DNA from 2 places in the Mesorhizobium sp. M0106 genome. Region 2 is predicted to be linked to the other one. Evidence: predicted binding sites of a transcription regulator. Region 2 holds the regulator's gene; the other holds the start of a gene.
The links. Region 2 encodes LexA, which represses DNA repair genes until DNA is damaged. Its sites were predicted from a motif close to TGTTCNNNNTGTGTTCNG; they were not measured.
Positions count from the first base shown of each region.

Region 1: NKJ55_RS12935 (ImuA family protein) is a predicted target of LexA. The motif match lies at 2,662-2,679, and genes of this name have one in related genera.

Region 1 covers NZ_JAMYUA010000010.1:116,746-121,165, reverse strand. The annotation lists gene NKJ55_RS12945 (error-prone DNA polymerase) at 1-148, opposite strand, end outside; gene NKJ55_RS12940 (DUF6504 family protein) at 145-1,623, opposite strand; gene NKJ55_RS12935 (ImuA family protein) at 1,565-2,638, opposite strand; gene NKJ55_RS12930 (metallopeptidase family protein) at 2,822-3,244, shown strand; gene NKJ55_RS12925 (DUF1737 domain-containing protein) at 3,534-3,740, opposite strand; partial or broken gene NKJ55_RS12920 (HpcH/HpaI aldolase/citrate lyase family protein) at 3,769-4,420, opposite strand, start outside.
Region 2 covers NZ_JAMYUA010000003.1:181,108-185,527, reverse strand. The annotation lists gene NKJ55_RS04415 (hormone-sensitive lipase) at 1-229, opposite strand, end outside; gene kynU (kynureninase) at 328-1,575, opposite strand; gene lexA (transcriptional repressor LexA) at 2,022-2,756, shown strand; gene NKJ55_RS04400 (ComEC/Rec2 family competence protein) at 2,750-4,420, opposite strand, start outside.

The DNA.
Region 1 (4,420 bases), on a different contig from region 2:
CCGTGTTGCGGTCGGCGAGACCGATCGCCGAAAACCCCAGGAATTTTGCCGCGACCACCAGCTCCTCCGGTTTCGACGCACCGCGCAGAAACGAGAAGTTCGACTGGATGCCGAATTCGGCATAGGGGTTGGCCGTCAGCGCATTCATGCGAAGATCCCATGCATGAACCAGCGCGGCGAGGGCTGCGAGGCGCCGTAAAGGCCCTGGCGATAGAGCCAGTAACGGCGGCCGTCGGCATCCTCGATGCGGAAATAATCCCGGGTCGGGGCATCTTCTCGTCCCGCCGCCCCTCGCCACCATTCCGGCGCGATGCGCTCCGGCCCTTCGGCGCGCGCGACCCGATAGAGCGCGCGCCGCCAGCGGAAGTTCAAAGGCGGGCCTTCCGGCATTTCGGTGGCCGGCACCTCGATCGGCTCGGGCGAACGGAAAAGCCGGATCGGCCGTTCCGGCTGGAAGACAGTCGTGGGAGCGTCCTTCGCCTTGTCCGGCTGCTTCGGCGGCGAGCTTCTCTGCGGCGCTTCCGTGAAGGGAAGGGTGGCGACGGCGCGCTCCGGCAAATGGCTCTCGACGGCGACCGGCTTCAAGACCGCGCCTTCGCCGAGCCGGGCGCGAATGCGGTCGGCAAAAAGCGCGATATCGGCACCGTCGTCGCTCGTCTCGCCGGCAAGGTCGGCCTGCTGCATGTCGAAGGCGGCGGCGGTCAGCACCGAAAGGCGCACGAGATCGAAGCCGTAGCCGGCGTCGATATCCTGTTCGAGCACGGCAAGCCTTTCGTGGAACAATTTCTGGATCAGCCGCGGCTCGCGCAGAGGCCGCGAGGTGCCGACGGCGATGCGGCTGACGCCGCCATCGACGCGGAAAAGCAGCAGCGCCAGCCGCCTTGCGCCCTCGCCGCGACGCTCGAGGTCGCTCTTCAAGGTGGTCGCCAGCATGCCGGTCAGCCGCTCGATGTCCTCGGTCAGCATGATCGGCTCGGCAAGGTGACGCTCGACCGAAAGCGGTGCCACCGGCAGGCGCGGCGACACGGCCTCCTCGAGGCGGCCAAGCGCCTGGTCGAGGCGCAAGAGCAGCGATGCGCCGAAGCGGCGGGCCAGCGGCGCGCGCGGTGCCGCCATGACAGCGCCCGCCGTGCGCAGGCCGACGCTTTCGAGGCTGGCGCGTACCTCCGGGTCGATGCGCAGCGCCGCCAGCGGCAAGGGCGCGAGAAGCGCTTCCTCCTCACCATCGGGCACGATGCGGTCGCCAGCAAACCGCGCAGCCGCCCAGGCAGCACCAGGCGTGGCGGCAAGCCCGGCGTGGACATCGAAGCCCTGATGGAAAAAACGCGACAGGATATCGTCCAGCATCGAGCGTTCGCCGCCGAAAAGATGGGTGCAGCCGGTGACGTCGAGATAGAGGCCGTCGGTCCCGTCAAGCGCCACCAGCGGGGTGTAGCGGTCGCACCAGTCGGCGAGGCCTTCGAGCAGGCGCCGGTCGGCCTCCGGATCGGCCTCCACGATGTCGATCGAGGGATGCATGGCGCGTGCGTCGGCTATGCCCATGCCGCGCTTCAGATTAAGCGCCTCAGCCCGTTCGTCGAGGGCGGCGATGCGCTGGGTGTTCCCTTGGCGATGGCTGATCACCAGCGGCAGGTGATCCGACGGCCGGGAACGCCAGGACCGCCCCAGATGCTGCCGCAGGATCCTCTCGGCGGCGAGATGCGGAAACCACAGGGATAGGATTCTTTGGCCGTTCTGGGGCCCATTCCTGAGACCTTCCTTGCTCGCCCCGTCTTTCTTCGAATATGCGTTCATCGGGGTTCCACTCCAGTGTGAATTTTCCGGGCAAGGCCGTGCGGCTCTTGCCGATGGCGACGGTGAAGGCGGGCCGGCCGATCGAGCCGGCGAGCGGCCCGGCAAGCGTCTTACGCGTTGCCGCCGGTGCCGCCGACAGGATGAGGCGGACGGGCGCTGCCGTCGGTTCGGGCTCGCCGGCCTGGCGCAGCAGGAACAGCGGCCGGCCCGCACTCTGCGCGCGGGCGTGCAGCCGCCGCGTCGCGGTGAGGTCAAGCCGCTGCGGGCTGCCGCGGATTTCGAGGATGACGGCGGCCAGTGCCGTCATCCGGGCAGCCTCCTCGGCGATCCACAGCGCATCGAGCAGCCTTGGCGCCTCGGAAAACAGCAATTGCTCCGGCTCGATGCCGAAGAAGGCGTGAAGCCCCCTGGCATAGGGAAAGCCGGCCTCGCGGAAAACCTCGGATGTGCCGATCCACAGCACCGGCAATCGCGGCCCCTGGCTGAGGATCAGGCTGACGAGCGACAAGGCAAAACCGGCAACGGCCCCGGCATCGCGGGTCGCGGCGCCATGAAACTCGCTCACCGCCGCCTTCGGCAGGCCGCCGCTCAGCGCAGCATCGAGGCGCTCGGCGCCGGTGCGCAAAAACGCATCGGGCGGCGCCACGGCGAGGCCGCGCCGGACAATGGTCAGATTCCGAGCGGGTGTCGGATGCCGAGAGGGTGTCAGACTCTGACGAGGGACATCCGCGTCAAACGACGAACTGGCCGGCGCCTCCAGGCGCTCGGGCAAGGTCCCTTCGATCTTCGCGATCTGGCGGCGCAGGGCAAAAACAGTCTCCCGCGCCACGGCGGTCATCGCCATGACGATCAGCTTCCACTCACAATTGTTCCTGTTATGTTCCCTATAGATTCCAGAGGCCGCCCGAAGAGTCAAGCGGAGTCATGGGGAATTTATTCCTGTAGTGGGGCATGGCACGGGCGCTCCAGCCCCGCTATTTGCCGAGTCCGGCCTGAAAGCCTATATGCCGGGATCAAAGGACAAAGCATGGCTCGCATCTACCAAACACGCATCTGGCACGACCAGCTTTCGCCAACGATGGAGGAAATCGAGCTCCTGGCGCTGGAGGCCTATGCCCATCTGCCGGAGGACTTTCGCAAGTTGACCGGCGAGATCGTCATTCAGATCGCCGAATTCCCGACCGACGAGATCATGGACGACCTTTCGCTGGAAACGCCCTTCGACCTGCTCGGCCTGTTCGAGGGGCGCGGCATCGCCGAGCGCTGGAATCCGCAGACCGGCGAGGGGCCGAACCGCATCACGCTCTATCGTCGCGCCATCCTCGACTATTGGGCCGAGAACGAGGAAACGCTGGGCGACATCGTCACCCATGTGCTGATCCACGAGATCGGCCACCATTTCGGCCTTTCGGACGACGATATGGAGAAGATCGAAGAGGCAGCAGAGTGAGCGACCCCGCTCCTCGTCATCCTGGGGCGGAGCAAGGAGCGAAGCGACGCGGCGCAGACCCCAGGATCCATGCCGTGATAGTGATGCAGTGCGCCGGCGGTGCAGAACCGAACGCTCATCATCCCGTTCTGGGTAACGGGGCTATCCCGATCGGTGGTAGATCACACTAATCCTGATCCGCCGTGCCCTTCGGCAGAGGTAACGGCATGGATCCTAGGGTACTCCGCGACGTCGCTTCGCGACTGCTACGCCCTAGGATGACGAAGGACGAGCGCTTCAGCGAACCTCCCTACCAGTCGCTGAGCTTGGTGTCGGGGCCGTATTCCTGGCCCTCGATGTCCTTCACCACCGCCTGGCCGCAGCGCATGGTCTCGGCCTCCTTGTCATAGGCATAGGTCGGCGAGCCGAACAGGTGCCAGCCCTTGTTCAGCGCCGCCGTCACCTTGTGGCAGAAGCTGGCATCGTCCGGGCCGGACAGAAAGCGGTAGAGTTTCATTCTTCAATCCTGTCGTCAGTTACGTTAGTCATGCGCGAACAGCGGCGGCCTTCGCCAGCAGTTTTTCGGCCTGCGCCAGATGCAGCCGCTCGACCATCTTGCCGTTCAGCGCAACTACCGCCCTACCGATATTTTCGGCGAGCGCGAAGGCATCCTTGACCGCGCGCGCCTCGGCTATTGCTTCGGGCGACGGTGCAAAGGCGCGGTTCGCGGCTTCGATCTGGGCCGGATGGATCAGCGACTTGCCGTCAAAACCCATGGCGGCCGCTTCCGTGCACTCGCGCGCAAACCCGTCCATATCGCGAAAATCATTGAAGACGCCATCGAGCAGGTCGAGGCCGCCGGCACGCGCGGCGAGCACCATTTGCATCAGCCATGGAACGAGATAGCGCCGATCGGGCGTGGCGAGAATTCCGGTGTCCTTGACCAGGTCGTTCGTTCCGGCAACGAAACAAGCCAGTCGAGAGGCCGGATCGCGGCCCAGCTCGGCAATCGGCCCGATATTGAGCAGCGCCTTGGGCGTCTCGATCATCGCCCACAGCTTGACTTCGTCGGCGATAAAATTGTCGTCGAGCACGTCGCCGGCCTCGAGAATGTCGCGCGGCGTGTCGACCTTGGGCAGCAGGATGGCGTCGGGCGTGCATTTTGCCGCGGCCAGCAGGTCGGCGCCGCCCTATTCG
Region 2 (4,420 bases):
GAACGAACACCACGAGTCCCTTAGGCTTGATGGCCGGCAGGAAAAGATCGAGCCGGTTGCATGGGTTGTCGCCATAGGCCATGTCGAGCCGCGCCCTGCCCTCGGTCGAAAGCACGTCGCGGAAAACCCGCGCGGGCTCGATCCAGGCCGCCGGCCAGCGATCGCTGCCGGCTATGTTGGCGCCGTTGGCATAGGCGTTGTCCCAATCGGCAATGTGACGTTCGAACACCCTGCGCCCTCCCTGGCAATATGGCCTTGCAACGTAGCCGTGAGCATCGCGCGGCGCGCGTCGTCGCCAGCCTCACGATTCCAGCTCTCGCATCAATCTCAAGTGACAGCTGCTTTGATGGCGAAGCGCGCATCCCTCCACGCACCGGTGCGCAGGATGTCCTCAAGCACTTTGACGGCCTGCCAGACATCGGCATAGCCAACATAGAGCGGGGTGAAGCCGAAGCGCATGGTCGATGGCGCGCGAAAATCGCCGATCACGCCACGTTCGATCAGCGCGCGCATGACCTGGTAGCCATGCTCATGCATGAATGAAATCTGGCTGCCGCGTTTTTCCCCATCGCGCGTGCTTTCGAGCGTGAGCCCGTAAGTGCCGCACTTTGCCTCGACAAGCTCGATGAACAGATCCGCCAGCGCGATGCTCTTCTTGCGCACCGCCGTCATGTCGACATCGTTCCAGATGTCGAGCGCGCCCTTCAGCGTGCGCATCGACAGCACCGGCTGGGTGCCGCACAGAAACCGGCGGATGCCGGTGCCGGCCGCATAGCCTGGCTCGAAGGCGAAGGGCCGTGCATGGCCCCACCAGCCGGTGAGCGGCTGCTGGATGTCGGAAAGATGCCGCTCAGCCGCATAGATGAAGGCAGGCGCGCCCGGGCCGCCATTCAGATATTTGTAGGTGCAGCCAACGGCAAAATCGGCGTTTGCCTTGTCGAGCTCGACTGGCATCGCGCCGGCGGTGTGGCAGAGATCCCAGACGATCATCGCCCCGGCTTCCTGAGCCCTGCGCGTCAGCGCCGGCATGTCGCGCAGTTCGCCCGACTTGTAGTTGACGTGGTTGACCAGCACCACGGCGGTGCGTTCGTCGATCAGCTCTTCGATGCTCGGCGCGTCGACCCCCGAGAGGCGCAGCAGCGTATCTTTTCGCGTCGAAACCACACCCTCAGCCATGTAGAGGTCCGTCGGAAAACTATCGCCCTCGGCGACGATGACCTGCCGCTCCGGTCGCATGGCCATGGCGGCGTGCAGCAGCTTGTAGATGTTGACCGATGTCGTGTCGCAGACCACCGTCTGGCCGGCCGCGGCACCGATCAGGCGCCCGAGCTGGTCGCCAAGTTCAAGCGGCATGTTGAACCAGCCGGCCGTGTTCCATGCGCGGATGAGATCATGCGACCATTCTTCGGTCGCGGCCTTGCGCAGTTCATCGAAAGCGGCACGTGAAGCAGCTCCTAGCGAATTGCCGTCGAGATAGACCACTCCTTGCGGCAATACAAAGCGGTCGCGCATCGCGCGCAGCGGATCCGCGGCATCCATCGCCTTTATGGCCACGAGATCGGGAATTCCTGTCATGATTTGTCTGCTCCCCCAAGATCCAACGCAACGCCCGACACGCGTCGACTGTTCTTCCATTCCCTGGTTGCGCGCAGCAAGGCTCCACCGGCGAGAAGCAGCCTGACCAGGCGGTGGAAACCGGGGACTTAACCCGAGGTTGGCGTTTTGAGTTCGTTTCGTTCACGGTGCATCGACCAAACCGCACAGTCGATAGGGGTTCACTTCCGTGCCCTTTGCCGACCGACGGCCGATGTCAATGTGGCCTCCGGGAAGCCAGAAGGGCGCAAACGAAAGCAGAATCAAGGCGATGAGGCTCGCGGCGGTGAAAATACGGTACCCCGGTAGGGACGTCGTTTGTTTCCCGAGCCTTAACGCATTCATTAAACTTTAAACAGTTGCGGAACACAACTGGAACAGATAGTGTTTGTTCTGGGTTTGTTTTTCTGATTCTGTTGGGGGTCGCTATGCTGACACGCAAACAACACGAACTGCTTATGTTCATCCACGAAAGGTTGAAGGAAAGCGGTATCCCGCCTTCCTTCGACGAGATGAAGGAAGCGCTCGACCTGGCTTCCAAATCCGGAATCCACCGGCTGATTACGGCGCTGGAGGAGCGCGGCTTCATTCGCCGTTTGCCCAACCGGGCCCGTGCGCTGGAGGTGCTGCGCCTGCCTGACTCGATCGCCCCCGGCCTCAATGCGGCACGCAAGTTCTCGCCGAGTGTCATCCAGGGCAGTCTTGGGCAAGGCGGTCCTCGGCAAGGCAAGCCGACATCGTCGCGCGTGCCCGCAGCCGGAAATGACGACGATGTCGTCGCCGCCGTTTCGATCCCGGTGATGGGCCGCATCGCCGCCGGTGTGCCGATCGACGCCATCCAGCACCAGACGCATTCGATTTCGGTGCCGCCGGATATGATCATGGGCGGCGAGCATTATGCGCTCGAGGTCAAAGGCGATTCGATGATCGAGGCCGGCATTTTCGACGGCGACACGGTGATCATCCGCAATGCCGATACGGCGAGCCCCGGTGAGATCGTGGTGGCACTGGTCGACGAGGAGGAAGCGACGCTGAAGCGGTTCCGCCGCAAGGGCGCCTCGATCGCCCTGGAAGCCGCCAATCCGGCCTACGAGACGCGCATCTTCGGACCAGACAGGGTCAAGGTGCAGGGCAAGCTCGTCGGACTGATCCGCCGCTACTGAGCCCCGCCCTTGGCGCCGGCTTTGGGGTTGTCGGCCCTGCGGTATGGTGGCAGGCCCCGTGCCGCGCGTGAAAATTTCCGCTGCACGTGCCAGGGCCGGTATGATTTTTCGACCGCGAAACGGATTTCGGCGCGCGTTGCCGCTTGTGGATCGAAGTAGACGGCGGCACTTCCCGCGCGCGCCAGTTGCCGTTTGGTGACGACGAGGACCAGCCGGTCGTAGTAGCAGGGGTTATGCGCGGTGGCGTCGTCGATGACGATCAAGCTGGCAAAGGCGCAGGCTGGCCGCGCAGTATCGCGGTCCTTGGCTTGCGCGATGATCGCGCCGGATGGATGCCTGGCAAGGCAGAGGCCGTCCGTGCAAATGAACGGCATGCCCGGCGGTAGGTCGGCCGGATCGGCAATGTCGAATTGCGGGTCGTTCTTTGCAGGTGTTTCCGGCGCGACGATAGTCTCTGATGTGAGCGCGCGTTTCCAGTTGTCGATGGTGAACTCATTCGGGCGTGCCCGGTTGACCGCGAGTTCACCGCTGCCGATCGGCAGCGCGACCAGCCGTGCGTCCTCCGAGACCAATACGTCGGGTATGCGTGTCTGCGTTGTCGTCAGCAAGCCGGCGAGCGCAAAAGGAAGTGCCGCCAGCCGCAACCAGGTCGTCGCCATGCTGGCAATGACGAGGGCGATCGTCACCAGAAGGACGGATCTCAGCGAAATCAGCCCGACCGCATCGATCGGCGAGCGCTCCGAGATCCACCCGGACAGGGCGATCATCGCCGTCAGCCCCTTGCCCATGACATAGAGGAAAGGGCCATCCGCACCGAACGGCATCGCCAGCGCGCTGAGAACGGCGAAGGGCATGACGACCAGTGAGACGATGGGCATGATGGCCAGATTGGCGAACAGGCTGAGCGGCGCCACGCGCTGGAAATGCCATATGGCGAAAAGCGCCGTGGCGCTCCCTGCAATGATCGAGGTCATCGCCAGACCGCACATGCCCAGCAGGACCTTTCGAGTGGCAAAGCGTAGCGGCGACAGCCGCGGCGGCGGCATGGTGGCCCTGCCGGCGCGGTAATCGGACCAGCCTGCATAGGCGCCGACAAGGGCCGCCGTCGCGGCGAAGGACATCTGGAAACTCGGACCGACCACCTCGTGCGGCGACACCAGGATGACCGCGATGGCCGAGATCGCCAGGTTGCGCATGGTGAGCGCGGCCCGGTCGAACAGCACGGCGATAAGCATCACCGCCAGCATGATGAAGCTGCGTTCGGCCGCCACGACAATGCCGGAAAAGACGAGGTAGGCCGCAATCGAAAAAAGCGCGGCGGCCGCGGCATATTTCTTGACCGGCCGTCGCGATGAGAAATCGGGAAACAGCGCAAAGGCACCCCGCAGCAGCGCCATGATGGTGCCGGCGACCAACGCCATATGTAGCCCCGAGATGGAGATGATGTGGTAGATGCCGGTGCGCCGCATCGCTTCGTTGATCTCCTCGGGAATGCCGGCGCGCACGCCGACGATCAGCGCAGCAGCAATCTCGCCCTCGGCACCGCCGATGCGGCTGCGGATATGGTCGGCGATGGATTCGCGCGCGTCTTCGATCGCGGAAGAAAGCTGCGCGCCAAGCGGCATGCTGCCCGACGACACGACTTTCGGATTGCCGAGAAAAAA